DNA from 4 places in the Pseudomonas ekonensis genome. Region 2 is predicted to be linked to each of the others. Evidence: predicted binding sites of a transcription regulator. Region 2 holds the regulator's gene; each other region holds the start of a gene.
The links. The regulator FliA, encoded in region 2, starts transcription of late flagellar genes. The targets are predictions, from matches to a motif close to CTAAAGTTTNNNNNNNNNNNGCCGNTAA.
Positions count from the first base shown of each region.

Region 1: a site for FliA is predicted at 2,524-2,551, ahead of KVG96_RS11495 (methyl-accepting chemotaxis protein). Genes of this name have one in related genera too.
Region 3: a site for FliA is predicted at 2,548-2,575, ahead of KVG96_RS04030 (methyl-accepting chemotaxis protein). Genes of this name have one in related genera too.
Region 4: a site for FliA is predicted at 1,889-1,916, ahead of KVG96_RS09505 (methyl-accepting chemotaxis protein). Genes of this name have one in related genera too.

Region 1 covers NZ_JAHSTS010000001.1:2,609,639-2,614,026, reverse strand. Annotated here, with positions in the region: gene KVG96_RS11505 (sugar diacid recognition domain-containing protein) at 24-1,133, shown strand; gene KVG96_RS11500 (glycerate kinase) at 1,291-2,433, shown strand; gene KVG96_RS11495 (methyl-accepting chemotaxis protein) at 2,664-4,289, shown strand; gene KVG96_RS11490 (pyridoxal phosphate-dependent aminotransferase) at 4,331-4,388, shown strand, end outside.
Region 2 covers NZ_JAHSTS010000002.1:847,594-851,981, reverse strand. Annotated here, with positions in the region: gene flhF (flagellar biosynthesis GTPase FlhF) at 1-464, shown strand, start outside; gene fleN (flagellar synthesis regulator FleN) at 578-1,408, shown strand; gene fliA (RNA polymerase sigma factor FliA) at 1,405-2,145, shown strand; gene KVG96_RS16865 (chemotaxis response regulator CheY) at 2,315-2,686, shown strand; gene KVG96_RS16860 (protein phosphatase CheZ) at 2,705-3,493, shown strand; gene KVG96_RS16855 (chemotaxis protein CheA) at 3,533-4,388, shown strand, end outside.
Region 3 covers NZ_JAHSTS010000001.1:878,294-882,681, forward strand. Annotated here, with positions in the region: gene KVG96_RS04020 (inorganic phosphate transporter) at 1-1,233, opposite strand, end outside; gene KVG96_RS04025 (transporter) at 1,393-2,415, opposite strand; gene KVG96_RS04030 (methyl-accepting chemotaxis protein) at 2,689-4,311, shown strand.
Region 4 covers NZ_JAHSTS010000001.1:2,140,383-2,144,770, reverse strand. Annotated here, with positions in the region: gene KVG96_RS09520 (phenylacetate--CoA ligase family protein) at 1-117, shown strand, start outside; gene KVG96_RS09515 (GNAT family N-acetyltransferase) at 117-1,028, shown strand; gene KVG96_RS09510 (hypothetical protein) at 1,071-1,604, opposite strand; gene KVG96_RS09505 (methyl-accepting chemotaxis protein) at 1,982-3,967, shown strand; gene KVG96_RS09500 (DUF411 domain-containing protein) at 4,245-4,388, shown strand, end outside.

The sequences.
Region 1 (4,388 bases), on a different contig from region 2:
CGTTTTCAAGGATTTTGCCCACTATGTTCGAACTCGATCACGACCTTGCGCAGGACATCGTCGACCGGGCCATGGCCATTCTGCCCTACAACGTCAATGTCATGGACAGCCAGGGGCTGATCCTGGGCAGCGGCGAGCCGGAGCGCATCAACACCCGCCACGAAGGCGCGCAACTGGTGCTGGCCAACGGTCGGGTGGTGGAGATCGACGCCCAGACCGCCGTGCACCTCAAGGGCGTGCAGCCGGGGATCAACCTGCCGTTGATGCTCGACGGCCGGCTGATCGGCGTGCTCGGCATCACCGGCGAGCCGGAGCCATTGCGCACCTACGCCGAGCTGGTGCGCATGACCGCCGAAATGCTGGTGGCCCAGCGTAACCAGCAGGCCGAGCAACAATGGCGGCGCCAGCGCTGCGATGACCTGCTGGCGCTGCTGCTGAGCGAGGCGGGGGATTCGCCGCGGCTGGTGGACGAAGCGCAGCAGCTGGGGCTCAAACCGCAGTTGACGCGGGTGCCGTACCTGTTCGAGCTGGGCCTGGAGCAAGGCGCAGGGCAAACGGTCGAAGCCCTCGGGGCCTGGCTGATGTCGCGCTACCCGGACAGCTGGTGCGTGAGCTCGGCCAAGTCGTCGTTGCTGTGGTGCCGGCCGGCAGGTCAGGCCCTGGAGCATGACCGCTTGCTGGAAAAGCTCGACGGGCAGGGCTGGAACATTCTGCGCATCGCCGTGGGCGGGCAGGCCGACGGGCTGGCGGGGCTGCGCCGGTGCTATCGGCGGGTCGGCGATCTGCTGGCCTACGGACGCGAAGTGCTGCCGAATGCGCGGCTGCTCAAGCTCGACCGCTACCGCCTGCCGGTGATGCTCTGGCGGCACCGCAACGACGACGCCCTCGATGAACTGCTCAAGCCTTTGCGCAAGGTGATCGCCAAAGACAGCAACGGCCAGTTGCTGGCGACGCTGCGCAGCTGGTGCGAGCACGACGGCCAAAGCCAGGCCTGCGCCGATGCGCTGGGCATCCACCGCAACAGCCTGCGATACCGAATGGAGCGGATCGCCGAACTGAGCGCAGTGGATCCGCTGCGGCTGGACGGGATGCTGGCGCTGTACCTGGGGGTGCAACTGCTGCCGCAGGGCTGAAGTGCCCCGCGGGCGCACCGCAGCTCCCGCAATGTCATTCGCAGCCCCCCGGTTTTGTGGAAATGAACAATAAACGCTCCCGCCGCTTGTGCAGCGGACAGGCGTCAAGGGCCATGGCGGCTGGCAGCATGGACGCCATTGGAACTGGAGAATTCGCATGAAGATCGTCATCGCACCCGATTCGTTCAAGGACAGCCTGAGCGCCCAAGGCGTGGCCGAGGCCATTGCGTCGGGCCTGGCGCAGGTCTGGCCTGAGGCGACGCTGGTCAAGTGCCCCATGGCCGACGGCGGCGAGGGGACGGTGGAGTCGATCCTGGCCGCCTGCGAAGGCGAACTGCGCCACACCCGGGTGCGCGGCCCGTTGGGGGCGCCGGTCGACGCGGCCTGGGGCTGGCTGGCGCACAACCGCACCGCGATCATCGAAATGGCCGAGGCCAGCGGCCTGCAACGGGTGCCGCCGGGTCAGCGCGACGCCTGCGTCAGCAGCACGTTCGGCACCGGCGAGCTGATCCGTGCGGCACTGGACGCCGGGGCGCAACGGGTGATCCTGGCCATCGGCGGCAGCGCCACCAACGACGGCGGCGCCGGGGCGATGCAGGCGTTGGGCGTGAACCTGCGCGATGCCCAAGGTCAAGCGCTGGCGCCGGGCGGCCTCGCCCTGGCGCAGTTGGCGCAACTGGACATCGGCGGGCTGGATCCGCGTCTGGCGCAGGTGCGTTTCGACATCGCCGCCGACGTCAACAACCCGCTGTGCGGCCCCCACGGCGCCTCGGCGATCTTCGGCCCGCAGAAGGGCGCCTCGCCGGCCCAGGTGCAACAGCTGGATCAAGCCCTTGGGCATTTTGCCGACCTCTGTGCCCGAGCACTGGGCAAAGAAGTGCGCGACGAGCCCGGCAGCGGCGCGGCAGGCGGCCTGGGGTTTGCGGCCAAGGCGTTTCTCGGCGCGCGCTTCCAGGCAGGCGTCGAGGTGGTGGCGGAGCTGGTGGGCCTGGCGGACGCCGTGCAGGGCGCGGATCTGGTCATCACCGGGGAAGGGCGCTTCGATGCCCAGACCCTGCGCGGCAAGACGCCGTTCGGCGTGGCGCGCATCGCCCGTCAGCACGGCGTGCCGGTGATCGTCATCGCCGGGACCTTGGGCGAAGGCTATCAGGCCCTCTACGACCACGGCATCGACGCCGCCTTCGCCGTGACCGGCGGGCCGATGACGCTGGAGCAAGCCTGCGCCGAAGCGCCGCGCCTGCTGCGCGAGCGGGCCTGCGACATCGCGCGGGTGTGGCGACTGGCCCAGCGCAACGTTTGATCACCTGAAACCTGTGGTGAGGCAGCAAGCTTTCTCACCACAGGCGGTGTTTCATTGCTGCAACACTTTGAAAAATATTTCATCCTCGCCCGAAAAATTCCTCAAGCCTGGCCGATACAACGGTCAGGCGCACAAAGACTCCTTTGAACAGTGGCGCCGCACCGGATCCGACCACGGGCCAGTGATAAGCGCAAGGACGCTCGCCGTTACCCTCATTCGAGAGTGCTCCTATGTCTTTGCGTAATCTGAACATCGCGCCCCGTGCCTTCTTAGGTTTTGCCTTCATTGCCCTGCTGGTGATCGTGCTCGGCGTATTCGCCGTCAACCGCATGTCGATCATCCGCCAGGCCTCCATCGACATGGAAAGCACGCAACTGCCCAGCGTGACCCAATTGGCCGTGGTGACGGAAAACGTCCTGCGCCTGCGCATCCTGTCGTTCCGTATCTTGGTCAACCGCGATCCGGCCGGCCTGCAAGAGGCCCAGACCCGCATCGGTGTGCTGGTCGACAAGGTGCGCACCGCCCAGGCCGCCTACGCGGCGTTGCCGGCCGGCGCCGAGGAGCGTGCGCTGTATCAGTCGTTCGCGACCACCCTGGACAACTACCTGCAAGCGCAGAACCAGATGATGGACCTGTCGCGCCAAGACAAAGTCGATGAGATGCGCACCCTGATCAACACCCGGATCAAGGACGGCACCGACCTGATGGGCGAGCAGCTCAACAAACTGATCGCGATCAACGCCGCCGATGCGAAGACCGCCTCCGTCCAGGCCGGCGAGCACTACGGCAGCGCCATCACCGGGATCATCGTCGTCGCGCTGATCGCCGCCGTGGCCACCGTGCTGCTGGCCCTGCTGCTGACCCGCAGCATCGTCACGCCGCTGAACCGTGCGGTGACGGCGGCGCAGACCATCGCCGGCGGCAACCTGACCAAAGCCATCGAAGTCGACGGCAAGGACGAACCGGCGCGCCTGCTCGAAGCGCTGGCGCAGATGCAGGCCAACCTGCGCAAGACCATCGAACAGATCGCCGGCTCCGCCACGCAGTTGGGTGCCGCCGCCGAGGAGCTGAGCGCGGTGACCGAAGAGGCCTCCCGTGGCCTGCAGCAGCAGAACGACGAAATCGAACAGGCCGCCACCGCCGTCAACGAAATGACCGCCGCCGTGGAAGAAGTGGCGCGCAACGCCGTGTCCACCTCCGAAGCCTCGAACCAGTCCACCCACGCCGCCCGTGAAGGCCGCGACCAGGTGGTGAAGACCGTCGATGCGATCCAGACCATGACCCACGACGTGCAGAACACCGCGCAGATGATCGAAGGCCTGGCCGCCCAGGGCCGCGACATCGGCAAGGTGCTGGACGTGATCCGCGCCATCGCCGAGCAGACCAACCTGCTGGCGCTCAACGCCGCCATCGAAGCGGCCCGTGCCGGCGAGGCCGGACGCGGCTTTGCGGTGGTGGCGGACGAAGTGCGGGCCTTGGCCCACCGCACCGCGCAATCGACCCAGGAAATCGAGAAAATGGTCGCCGGCATCCAGAACGGCACCGGCGAGGCGGTCGAGTCGATGCAGCAGAGCAACCAGCGCACCCAGTCCACCCTGGAAATGGCCCGCGCCGCCGGTATCGCCCTGGAGCAGATCACCCAGTCGATCCATCAGATCAACGAACGCAACCTGGTCATCGCCAGCGCGTCGGAAGAGCAGGCGCAGGTCTCGCGGGAAGTGGACCGCAACCTGGTCAACATCCGCGACCTGGCCACCCAGTCGGCCGCAGGGGCCAACCAGACGAGCGCCGCGACCCACGAACTGTCGCGTCTGGCGGTGGATTTGAACGCCATGGTGGCGCGTTTTGTGATTTGAGATACGGTGAAGGCTGGAGACCGCGCAACCAGGAGACGTACATGCGCTATTCAGCCTTGACCCAACGGATCGCCGGGGAGGGAGCAGCGGCCTGGCGGA
Region 2 (4,388 bases):
AGTCCCTGGTGCAGGCGCTGGACCCGCTGCTGCGCAAGCGCGTGGTGCTGATCGACACCGCCGGCCTGCAGGCCAGCGATCCGGCGCTGCGCATGCAGCTGGAAAGCCTGGCCGGCCGCGGCATCCGCTCCAGGAACTATCTGGTTCTGGCCACCACCAGCCAGAAACAGGTGCTGACGGCCGCTTATCACAGTTACAAGCGTTGCGGGCTCGCCGGTTGCATCCTGACTAAACTGGATGAGACGGCCAGCCTCGGCGAAGTGCTGAGCCTGGCGATCAGCCACGAACTGCCGGTCGCCTACCTGACCGACGGCCCGCGGATCCCGGATGACCTGCATCTGCCGCGCCGTCACCAACTGGTCAGCCGCGCCGTCAGCGTGCAAATGCAGGAAGAACCCAGCGAAGAAGCCATGGCCGACATGTTCGCTGATATCTACCACAGCCCGACCAAGCAGGTCGGCTGAGGTAATGAACAGTTTTTGTACCTACATCGATGGCCTGCCACGCATTGTTCCGGTCGTGAACGCGCAGCCAGTAATGTGGCCTCCGTCTATGCAAGACAAGGTAAAGAAATAACATGGGCAGCATGCATCCCGTACAGGTGATCGCGGTGACCGGCGGCAAAGGTGGCGTCGGCAAGACTAACGTGTCAGTGAACTTGTCCCTGGCGCTGGCAGAGCTTGGCCGTCGGGTCATGCTGCTGGACGCCGACCTGGGTCTGGCGAACGTCGACGTTCTGCTGGGCCTCACACCCAAACGCACCCTGGCCGACGTGATCGAAGGCCGCTGCGAGCTGCGCGACGTGCTGCTGCAGGGCCCCGGCGGGATCCGCATCGTGCCGGCCGCCTCAGGCACCCAGAGCATGGTGCACCTGAGCCCGGCCCAGCATGCCGGCCTGATCCAGGCCTTCAGCGACATCGGCGACAACCTCGACGTGCTGGTGATCGACACCGCTGCGGGCATCGGTGACTCGGTGGTCAGTTTCGTGCGCGCCGCCCAGGAGGTGCTGCTGGTGGTCTGCGACGAGCCGACCTCCATCACCGACGCCTACGCACTGATCAAACTGCTCAACCGCGACTACGGCATGAACCGTTTCCGCGTCCTGGCCAACATGGCCCAGAGCCCGCAGGAAGGGCGCAACCTGTTCGCCAAGTTGACCAAGGTCACGGATCGCTTCCTGGACGTCGCCCTACAATACGTCGGCGCGGTGCCTTATGACGAAAGCGTGCGCAAGGCGGTGCAGAAGCAGCGTGCGGTCTATGAAGCCTTCCCGCGTTCCAAGTGCGCCCTGGCCTTCAAGGCGATCGCTCAAAAGGTCGACACCTGGCCGCTGCCCGCCAACCCGCGCGGCCACCTCGAGTTTTTCGTCGAGCGTCTCGTGCAGCAAACGGCAGGGCCTGTGCTATGACCGCCAGCGGTATGAACCTGTACAAGAAGTCGGCGCGCGATGCGCAGTACGAGCTGATCGAGCGTTATGCGCCGCTGGTCAAGCGCATCGCCTACCACTTGCTGGCGCGGTTGCCGGCCAGCGTGCAGGTCGAAGACCTGATCCAGGCCGGGATGATCGGCCTGCTCGAGGTCTCGAACAAATACGACGCCAGCAAGGGCGCCAGTTTCGAGACCTACGCGGGCATCCGGATCCGCGGCGCGATGCTTGACGAGGTGCGCAAAGGGGACTGGGCACCGCGCTCGGTCCACCGCAATACCCGCATGGTCAGCGACGCGATTCGCGCGATTGAAGCTAAAACCGGCCGTGACGCTAAAGATCACGAGGTTGCGGCCGAACTCCAATTGAGTCTCGACGATTACTACGGGATTTTGAACGACACCCTGGGCAGCCGGCTGTTCAGTTTCGACGACCTGCTGCAGGACGGCGAACACGAAGGGCTGCATGAGGATGGCGCCAGCGCTCATCTTGAGCCGTCGCGCGATCTGGAAGACGAACGCTTCCAGGCGGCGCTGGCGGACGCGATTGCCAATTTGCCGGAGCGCGAGCGACTGGTGTTGGCGCTGTACTACGACGAGGAACTGAACCTCAAGGAAATCGGTGAGGTCCTTGGCGTCAGCGAATCGCGGGTCAGCCAGTTGCACAGCCAGTGCGCGGCCCGTTTGCGGGGGCGTTTGGGGGAGTGGCGAGCGCGCTGAAGGCAGTGTGGGGACACTGCGAACGAGGCTGGTGCGGTGGTGAGCGGCACCGGTCTCGATCCGTTGTGCTCCAGACAGTCATCGAGAGTGCCTTGCCGGATTGAATGAAATGGCGCGTCCCGTTGCCGGGCGCGTTTAAGACTGCTTGGAGGTCGAATTGAACAAAGACATGAAAATCCTCATCGTTGACGATTTCTCAACGATGCGGCGGATCATCAAGAACCTGCTGCGTGACCTGGGGTTCACCAACACCGCCGAGGCCGACGACGGCAACACCGCGTTGCCGATGCTGGAAAGCGGGCACTTCGATTTTCTGGTCACCGACTGGAACATGCCCGGCATGACCGGCATCGACTTGCTGCGCAAGGTGCGCGCCGACGAGCGCCTCAAGCACCTGCCGGTCCTGATGGTGACGGCGGAAGCCAAGCGCGAGCAGATCATCGAAGCGGCCCAGGCCGGCGTCAACGGCTACGTGGTCAAACCATTCACGGCCCAGGCTTTGAAAGAAAAGATCGAGAAGATTTTCGAACGCATCGGCTGATGAACGCGCGGGGGAGCTATGGAGCATAAAGAGTCTTCACAGGGCGACTTCGAGTCGACGCTGAAAAAACACGCGGTCGAATTGGTCGACAGCCTTGAAAAGGGCAAGTTCGGCGAGGCCGTGCAACTGATCCATGAGCTCAATCAGACCCGTGACCGCGGCCTGTACCAGGAAGTGGGCAAGCTCACGCGCGAGCTGCACAGTGCGATCGTCAATTTCCATATCGATCCGCACATGCCCCAGGCCGAAGAGGTGTCGCAGATCACCGATGCGACCGAGCGCCTTGGCTATGTGGTCAAGCTGACCGAGAACGCCGCCAACCGCACCATGGATCTGGTGGAGAGCGCAACGCCGGTGGTCAACGCGCTCGCTGACGAAGCCCAGGCGCTGAGCGCCGATTGGGGCCGGTTCATGCGTCGCGAGGTCGGGGCCGAAGAGTTCCGCGAACTGGCGCGCCGGGTCGACGGTTTTCTGGCGCGCAGCAGCGCGGACAGCCGGGCGGTGTCGGGCAACCTGAACGACATCCTGCTGGCCCAGGATTACCAGGACCTGACCGGTCAGGTGATCAAGCGCGTGACCCAATTGGTCACCGAAGTCGAAAGCAATCTGCTCAAGCTCGTGCTCATGGCCAGTCAGGTGGACCGCTTTGCGGGCATCGAACATGACCGTGCGGCGATGCTTGCCGAAAAAGATCCGCAAAAACATCTCTCGCAGGGTGAAGGTCCGCAGATTCATGCCGATAAACGAGAAGACGTTGTGTCCGGTCAGGACGATGTGGACGATTTGTTATCCAGCCTTGGATTTTGAGTTTTTTTGGGTTTTTAGACCTGTAGGAGCACCCCATTAATGAGCTTCGGCGCCGATGAAGAGATCCTTCAGGATTTCCTGGTTGAGGCCGGCGAGATTCTTGAGCAACTGTCCGAACAACTGGTCGAGCTGGAAAGCCGTCCGGACGACGCAGACTTGCTCAACGCAATTTTTCGCGGTTTCCACACTGTAAAAGGGGGCGCCGGCTTCCTTCAGCTCAACGAGCTGGTGGAGTGCTGTCACATCGCCGAGAACGTGTTCGACATCCTGCGCAAGGGTGAGCGTCGCGTTGATGCGGAACTGATGGACGTGGTGCTTGAGGCGCTGGACTCGGTGAACAGCATGTTCGGCGAAGTCCGCGACCGCAGCCCGATCACCGCCGCCACCCCGGAACTGCTGGCGGCCCTGGCCCGCCTGGCCGAGCCGCAGTCGGCCGATGAGGCCGCGCCTGCCGCTGCGGAAGTGGTTGAGGAGCCGGTTGCCGAAAGCGCCTCGGGCGACATCACCGACAACGAATTCGAACAACTGCTGGACTCGCTGAGCGCCGTCAAGGCCGAAGCCGAGGCCCCGGCGGCTGCCGCCGCACCTGCGCCTGCGGGCGACGAAGCGGCCAGCGACGAAATCACCGACGCCGAGTTCGAGTCGCTGCTCGATCAGTTGCACGGCAAAGGCCAGTTCGCACCTGAGGCGGTCACCCCGGCGGCACCCGCTGCGGCGGCCCCGGCGGCGGGCGACAGCTCGGACATCACCGACGACGAATTCGAAGCCTTGCTCGACCAGTTGCACGGCAAAGGCAACTTCGCCGTCGAAGCGCTGGAATCGGCGATCGCGTCGGCTCCGGCCCCGGCTGCTGCCGCACCGGCCGCCGCTGTCGCCGGCAGCGACCTGATCAGCG
Region 3 (4,388 bases), on a different contig from region 2:
CTGCTTGAACAGTTGCAGCTTGCCGGTGGCGTCGGCGTCGAAGCCGCCGACCTTGTTCTTGTCCATCAGGCGGATGGTTTCGCTGGCCAGGTACATGTCGTTGCGCACGTTGCCCATGGCCTCGGCGGGCACCCTGGACAGCGAGCCATAGCCTTTCACTTCCTCACCGATGTGCCCGGTCAGTGCGGCGAGGGCGGGGATCAGTTGCGGCGTCGCCTCTTTGCTGCGCACGTAGTCCGACAGCACCGGGCGCGGGTCGGCCGGGGCCGGCAGCGGCGCGTGCTTGACCAAAGCCTGTTGGGTGACCTCGGCCACCGCCGCGAACTGCAGGGTCTGGTCGGCGGGCATGGTGCGGTTCAGCGCGTAGGCCATCGGCAGGGTGCCGACCAGGATCAGCATGATCAGGCCCATGCCTTTCTGGCCGTCGTTGGAGCCGTGGGCGAACGACACGCCGGTGCAGGTCAGGATCAGCAGGCCGCGGATCCACCACGGCGGCGGGGTGTCGCCCTCGGGGGCCTTGTACAGCGAACGGTTCTTGACGAACGCGCGCAAGGCCAGCAGCAACAGCGCCGCGCAACCGAAGCCCACCAGCGGCGACAGCAGCAGGGCGTAGCCGACCTTGGTCGCCTGGGCCCAATCCACGCCGCTGGTGCCGTCGCGCCCGTGCATCAGGGCGTTGGCCACGCCGACGCCGATGATCGAACCGATCAGGGTGTGCGACGACGAGGCCGGCAGCCCCAGCCACCAAGTGCCGAGGTTCCACAGGATCGCGGCGATCAGCAGGGCGAAGATCATCGCGAAGCCGGCGGACGAGCCGACCTGCAGGATCAGTTCCACCGGCAGCAGGGCGATGATGCCGAACGCCACCGCGCCGCTGGACAGCAGCACCCCGAGGAAGTTGAAGAAGCCGGACCACACCACCGCGAAATGCGGCGGCAGCGAATGGGTGTAGATCACCGTGGCCACGGCGTTGGCGGTGTCGTGGAAGCCGTTGACGAACTCGAAGCCCAGCGCGATCAGCAGCGCCACGCCCAGCAGCAGGAACGGTGTCCAGGTGGTGACCACGGTGCCCAGCTCGTGCATGTCGTGCATCAGGCTGTAGGCGGTGAACAGCAGACCCAGGGCCAGCACCGCGAAAAACACCACATAGGTGAAGGGACCGGTTTTCTTGTCGAGGGCTGGCCTGCCGCTGGAAGCGGACGGTTGGCCGGCGGTCAGGGAGGGCGTCGCCATGGGAGGACATTCCTGAGCGGGGGAAGGAGTGTCGCCCATGATCGTTGCTGAATATTACAGAGAGACTGCGGCAGATCAGTGTTTGGTGGATTGACTGCGCCGTCGGTCCGGATCCGGACGGGCCGGCGCCACCGCAAGCAGGCTTGCGATGGCGGCAACTCAGTAATCGCGCCGTTTGCGAAACGCCCAGCGTCCGGCGATCAGGGTGAACGTCGCCACCAGCGCCACCAGGATCCAGAACCCCTCAGGATCCTGCGCCAGCGGCACGCCGCCGACGTTCATGCCGAAGAAACCGGCGATGATGTTGATCGGCAGCGCCAGCACCGTGACCACGGTCAGGGTGAACAGCGTGCGGTTGCTCTGTTCGTTGACGTTGGCGGCGATCTCTTCCTGCAGCAGTTTGATCCGCTCGCCCAGGGCCGTGAGGTCGTTGATGATCAAGGCGAACTCTTCGGTGGACTTGCGCAGTTCCTTGACGTCTTCCTTCTGCAGCCACGCCGGCGGGCGGTTGAGCAGGCGCAGCAGCGAGCCCGGCTCCAGCGCCAGCAGCCGTTGCAGGCGCACCAGCACCCGGCGGTTGGCGCCCAGCTCGGCGCGGTTGGTCGACAGCCGCGAGGACAGCAGTTCGTCCTCGACCTGATCGACGCTCAGGCTGGTCTTGCGCACGATCTGGGTCAGCACTTCGCCCTGGTCGCGCAGCAGGTGCACCAGCAGCTCCAGCGGCGAGCGGAAGCATTCGCCGGCCTTCACCGAGGAACGCAGCTTGTCCACCGAGTGCAGCGGTTGCAGGCGTGCGCTGACGATCAGCTTGCCGCGCACGCAGACCCACAGGGTCGAGACGTCCGAGGACACCATGCTGCTGAGGTTGAACACCACGTCGTTGACCACCGCCAGCAGGGCCGAGTCGACGTGCTCGATGCGGGTCGAGCGCGAGCCTTCGTGCAGCGCCTCGAAGAACTCCTCGGGCAATTGCAGGTGGCTCTTCATCCAGCGTTCGCACGCGGCATGGGCCAGGTTCAGGTGCAGCCAGAGGAACTCGTCGCCTTCGCCGTCGTTCTGCAGGCAGCGCAGGGCCGTGGCCGAATCGACTTCGCGGCCGCGTTCGCCGGGGCGGAAGCGAAAACCGTAGAGCAAACCGAACAGGTCGGGATCGCGATGACCGAGGTCGAGGCTGTGGTTCATGGAGACTCGCAGGGGAGGGCGTCTGTCGCGGGAGAGACAGGCTCACGTGTGCCCCATCATGGCGACGCTTTGTGACGGTTGCGTGACGGCAAAGTGACTGCCGTTCAAGGGTTTACCGGCGGTCGGATTTTTCTCAAGAAGCGCGCTGGTGCGCCGATCACGCATAGGTTAGGTTGCGCGCCTTCGGCCAAGAGCCAAGGCCCGCCGACACGGATGTCCGGCACCATTCACGTCTTACCGGGCGTGCCTCATCCCTGTCATGAGTACCTTGCGATGCTGCAAAAATCCCTGAGAGCGCAAATTCTCGCCCTGCTGAGCGGCAGCCTGCTGGCGATGCTGTTGATCGCGCTGTCCTGCTTCCATTTCCTGTCCAACGGCGTGCAGAGCTACAGCCAGCTGATCGCCGGCCCGCTGCACACCTCGCAACTGATCGACGAAGCCAACCTGCAGTTCAAGGTGCAGGTGCAGGAGTGGAAGAACGTCTTGCTGCGCGGCAAGCAGCCGGCGGACCTGGCCAAGTACTGGGGCCAGTTCGAGGAGCGTCAGCGTGACGTCCAGACCATACTGGGCGAGCTGGCGGGCCAGCCCGGCATCGAGCCTTCGCTCAAGAGCCGCATCGAGCGCCTGCGCGAAGAGCACCGTCTGCTGGGCGCCGCCTACCAGAAGGGCCGCGACGCCTACGTGGCCGCCGGGGCCGATCCGGCGGCCGGCGATGCCGCCGTCAAGGGCGTGGATCGCGCCGCCAGCGACCAGATGAGCGAACTGGTGGCCGAACTGCGCAAGCAAGGCACCGAGCAATCGGCGCTGATCAGCGCCAGCGCCGACCGTACCGTGTGGCTGGGCCTGTTGGTGATGCTCGCCTCCGGTCTGCTGATCGGCCTGCTGAGCCTGTGGCTGGTCAACCGCAACCTGGTCGAGCCGATCCGCAAACTGATCGGTTACGTCAGCCTGTTGAGCCAGGGCAAGTTTGCCGAGCGCGTGGCCAGCAACCGTCAGGACGAGCTGGGCAACCTGGCCGCAGCGGCCAACACCCTGCGCGATTTCCTCGCCGAGACCTTCAGCCACCTGCAACGCAGCGCCAAGGACCTGGACAGCGCCAGCGGCGAGCTGAACGCCATCGCCACCCTGATGGCCGGCGGCACCAACGAGCAGTTCAGCCGCACCGATCAGGTGGCCACGGCGATGAACGAAATGTCTGCCACCGCCCAGGAAGTCGCTCGTCACGCGGCGGACGCGGCGCGGGCCGCCGACGATGCCGACCAGTCCGCCCAGCAGGGCGAGAAGGTCATGCAGAACACCATTCACGCCATCACCCAGATGCGCGGCGAGATCGCCAACACCGCCACGGTGATCCGTCGCCTGGAGGCCGACAGCGGCCGCATCGGCAAGGTGCTGGAAGTGATCCGCGGCATCGCCGAGCAGACCAACCTGCTGGCGCTCAACGCCGCCATCGAAGCGGCCCGTGCCGGCGAGGCCGGACGCGGTTTCGCGGTGGTGGCCGACGAGGTGCGCAACCTGGCGCAGCGCACGGCGGAGTCGATCATCGAGATCAACCAGATCATCCACAGCGTGCAGACGGGCGCAGTGGACGCCGCCCACGCCATCGACAGCGGCCAGACCCGCAGCGACGAAAGCGTCGAGCAGGTGACTCAGGCCGGCGCCATGCTCGAGCGCATCACCCACGCGGTGGAAGCGATCCGCGACATGAACCGCCAGATCGCCACGGCGGCCGAAGAACAGACCTCGGTGGCCGAGGACATCTCGCGCAACCTGACCGAAATCACCTCGATCGCCAGCACCAACCTCGACAACGTCCAGCGCACCGAAAGCGCCAGCCAGAACCTGCACGGGCTGTCGGGGCAACTGAACGAAGTCACCGCCCGCCTGAGCGCCTGACGCCTGCGAACCTGTGGGGGCCAGACTGTTGGCGGTGGGGCCGGCACTGGAGATGCCAACAGTGCCGGCCCTATCGC
Region 4 (4,388 bases), on a different contig from region 2:
GAACTGCGCATCTGCCGCTGCACCGTGGAACAGTTGCTGCGCCATCCGCGCTCGGGCAAACAGCGGCGGGTGGTGGATCTGCGTCCCTACGAAAGTCAGCGCCAGGAGCAGCCGTGATGGAGCCGGTCATTCTGCGGCGCTACCGCAGCGACGATGCGGCCGCCGTCACGCGGTTGTTCCGCGAGGTCTACGCACACCATTACGTTCAACCCCAGGTGTACCTGCCCCGCATGATCACCCAGAACCAAACGGATGGCCGCTGGCATTCCCTGCTGGCGGTGAGCGCTGACCGGGTGGTGGGGCATGCGGCGCTGATCCGCGCCGAGGGCGGGCGCACCGCCGAACTGGCGCTGAGCGTGGTGCACCCCGATGCCCGCGGCCGAAGCATCGCGACACGGCTGGGCCGGGAACTGTTGACCCGCGCCGAGGCCATGGGTTACCGGGGCGTGACGATCAAGCAAGTGACCCGGCATCCCTACACCCAGCGCATGGCCGAAACGCTCGGTTTTCACGGCACCGCGCTGTTTGCGGACTACGCGCCCTCGCCGGTCGGCGATCCCGAACCGGAATCCGTCGTCATCGGCTACCGGCCCCTCTCCGGCCATCGGCGGCCTCTGCCCGCGCAGCGCTGGCCACACAGTTCTCGGCGCTTCATGCAGCACCTGTGCGATGTCTTCGGCACGGATCACCGAGCGCAGCCCTGGGTCGGGCCTGCGGCGCGCCTGCGATTGCACGGCGACCGCTACGATGGGGTGTTTGAGGCGCTCGACGCGGAGTTGGCCCGGCAGTTGATCAGCCTGCCGGAACGCTGGCGGATTTCCCTCAGGCTCAGGCTGGGGCAAGACTTCGCCACGGATCTGCAGACCCTGTCGCAGGCCGGGTTCGTGTTTTGCGGCGTGACGCCGGATGAAGGGAGCGACGGCTGGATGGCGCTGTTCCACCGGGGCATGCGGCAGCGCGCGCTGACGTTGCACTGCCCTTACATGCAGGGTTTGCAGGACGACCTGCAGCGGGTCGCCCGGCCTTGACGCTAAAAGGCCCGCCTTGAGGGGGCGGGCCTTTGTCGTTCGTCACGCCTTGGCGTTGACGCCCTTGTCGGTCGGAAGGGCGCGTTCGCCGCCCTGTCCGTAAGTCTTCAGGTTCTGCAGCACGTAAATGGCTTTCTTGTATTCCGGAATCAACCCGTTGGCGTACTTGTTGCCCTTGAGGTTGTTGTTCTGGATGGTGTCCAGCTGGGTGGCGAAATACTCCAGGGCGTTGAACTTGGCATCCGGGTCCTTCTGGACGCCGAAGCGGTCGAACTTGTCGCCGGCGTTGAGCAAGGTCATCGCGGTGATGTCGGAGATCAGCCCACGGCTGCGCAGAAACGTGCTCAGGGTGCCCAACTGCTTGGGCGAAACGTTTTCCGGATCGAATCCCTTGATGTTCTTGTGCAGGCGCTGCCTGTCCATCTCAGCCGTGTTGAGCGCCGTGGGGTCGTTGCCCACGAGGGCGAGCATCTGCTTGACCTTGACGCTTTGGGAGACGGGCTTGCTCGATGAACGGGTGTCTCTGACCAACAGGCCTGCCTTGCTTTGCCAGGCGCCGGTATAGCCGACGGTCATGATTGGGCTCCTTGCGGGATGAACATGGAAAGTCCTTGGTGAACGACTTGAACTGGCCGCGAGTATCGGTCGGCAAAGTGATAGCACCAACCGTTTTCTGTCCTTTTTTACAATTCTTGTACATTTTCGACACAAATGGCGGACAGCCCGAATCCATTGGCCTAGAGCGGCATAAGGGAGCGGCCAAAGTAGTTTTTTTGCTCTAACGTACGGTCCGGTTAGTTTCTCTGTAACAGTCCGGATACGTCCGTTTGTCGCCGCCTGCCGTTCTGGCACGAAAGTACCTAAAGCTTCGCGAAACGCCGACGATAGCTAAGGACACCTGCGTGTTTTTTTCGCTGCCCACAATAAGAATCGCCGCTCAAGGACTGGTCTTCATGCCCGCATTCCGCACCATTCAGGCTCGCTACACCTTGTTTCTGGTTCTGTTCATCCTCCTGCTCTCTGTGTTGACCGTGGTCGGCATCAGTCAGTTGGTCGCGCCCAAGCTGCGCCAGACCGAAGAGCAAGTGGCGCTCAACCGGATCGCCGAAGTCGCCGAACAGATCCAGGGCGAACTGAACAAGGTCCAGGCCCAGCAACGCAGCATCACCCAGACCGTCCCCCTGCTCGACAGCGCGGCCATCGACGCGGTGCTGCCGGGCCTGGTGGATCAGTACGGCGAACTCAAGGTGTTCGGCGGCGGCATCTGGCCGCTGCCGGGCCAGCGCGAGGCCGGGCGCAACAAATTCAGCACGTTCTGGCACCGCGACGCCTCGGGCAAACTGGCGGTGAACACCTTCTGGAACAGCGATGCGGCCCCCAACTACTACGACCAGAGCTGGTACAAGGGCGGCATGCAGACCCCGCGCGGCCAGTGCGCCTGGGCCGCCGCCTACAAGGACGACGCCAGCGCCGAGCCACGCACCAACTGCGCCATGGCCATCCAGAAGAACGGCGCAGCCTGGGGCGTGTCGACCATCGACGTGACGCTGGGCTTCTTCAACGACCTGGTGGCGCGCAAGGAAAAAGACCTCAACGCGCAAATGCTGATCGTCGAGGCCGACGGCAAGATCATCAGCAACAGCTCGCGCATCAACGGGCCGATCGTGCTCAAGAACATCAGCGAGCTGAATTCGCCTTTCGCCAGCCAGGTCAAGGCCGGCCTGCAGCAGCGCGACCGGACCCAACGCAGCGAGTTCGACGACAACGGCGAAGCCAGCACCTTCTTCATGCGCCCGATCGAAGGCACCCCGTGGTTCCTGGCCACCGCCCTGCCGACCCGCACCATCACCGCCCAGCGCGACGACGTGCTCGGCACCCTGAGCCTTTTGCAGATTCCGTTGGTGATCCTGCTGGTGCTGTGGCAGGTCTACGCCATCCGCCAACTGATCCAGCGCATGAAGGCCCTCAAGGCCAACATCGATTCCCTGTCCAGCGGCGACGCCGACCTGACCCGGCGCATCACCATCCGCGCCGAAGACGAACTGGGGGCCATCGGCCACTCGGTCAATGCGTTCATCGCCTATCTGCAGAACATGATCGGCGAAGTGACCCAGGCCACCGGCGCCATGGCCTCGAGCCTGGACAACCTGCAACGCACCTCGGCGCACACCAGCCAGATCCTTTTGCGCCACGCCTCGGAAACCGACCAGACCGTCACGGCCATCAATGAAATGAGCTCGACCGCCGAAAGCGTCGCGCAGAACGCCGCCGAGACCGCCGCGTTCACCCGCCGCGCCAACGAAAACGCCGACCGCTCGCGGGTCGTCGTCGGCGAGGCCTCCGGCAGCGTGGTGGCCCTGATCGACGAAGTGGCCAGCGCCACCCACAAGGTCGAAAGCATGCAACAGGACGCCCAGCGCATCACCGAAATCCTCGGGGTGATCGGCGCCATCGCCGGCCAAACCAACCTGCTGGCCCTCAACGCCGCCATCGAAGCGGCCCGCGCCGGCGAGCAAGGCCGCGGCTTTGCCGTGGTGGCCGATGAGGTCCGCGCCCTCGCCGCCCGCACCCAGGCCAGCACCTCGGAAATCAACGAAATGCTGTCCCGTCTGACCCAGGGCGTGAGCTCATCAGTCAGCGCCATGGAAAACACCCAGGCCAGTTGCCAATCGGCCGCCGACGCCACCGCCCGGGTCAACGCAGGGCTGGACGAGATGGCCGGCTCCGTCGGCCACATCAACAGCCTGAGCGCCCAGATCGCCACCGCCGCCGAGCAGCAAAGCGCCGTGACCGAAGAGATCAACCGCAGCATGGTGCAGATCCGGCAGATGGTCGATGAACTGGTGCAGAGCGGCCAGGCCAGCGAACTCAACACCCGCCAACTGGCGGAGGCGAACGGCCGGGTGAGCGCGATCATGGGGCGGTTCAAGGTGAGGTGACTGCAAGCTGCAAGCTGCAAGCCGCAAGCCGCAAGCCGCAAGCTGCAAGCTGCAAGCTGCAAGCTGCAAGCTGCAAGCCGCAAGCCGCAAGCTGCAAGCTGCAAGCCGCAAGCCGCAAGCCGCAAGCTGCAAGCTGCAAGCTGCAAGCTGCAAGCCATCAGCTTGGGGCTTAAAGCTTGCAGCTTGAAGCTTTTAGTAACACTCCGTTGATGCCGAGCAGGAAAAACCGGTCAGAATGCGTTCCTTTTCTGGCCGTCACCCGAGTCGAGAATCTGCCATGCGAAACCACCTGCGTCTGACCGCCCTGGGCGTCCTGCTCTTCTCTTCCCTGGCCCAGGCCGCCGACCTCATCCCCATCGAAGTCCACCGCGACGCCAACTGCGGCTGCTGCAAGAAATGGGTCAGCCACCTGGAGGCCAAC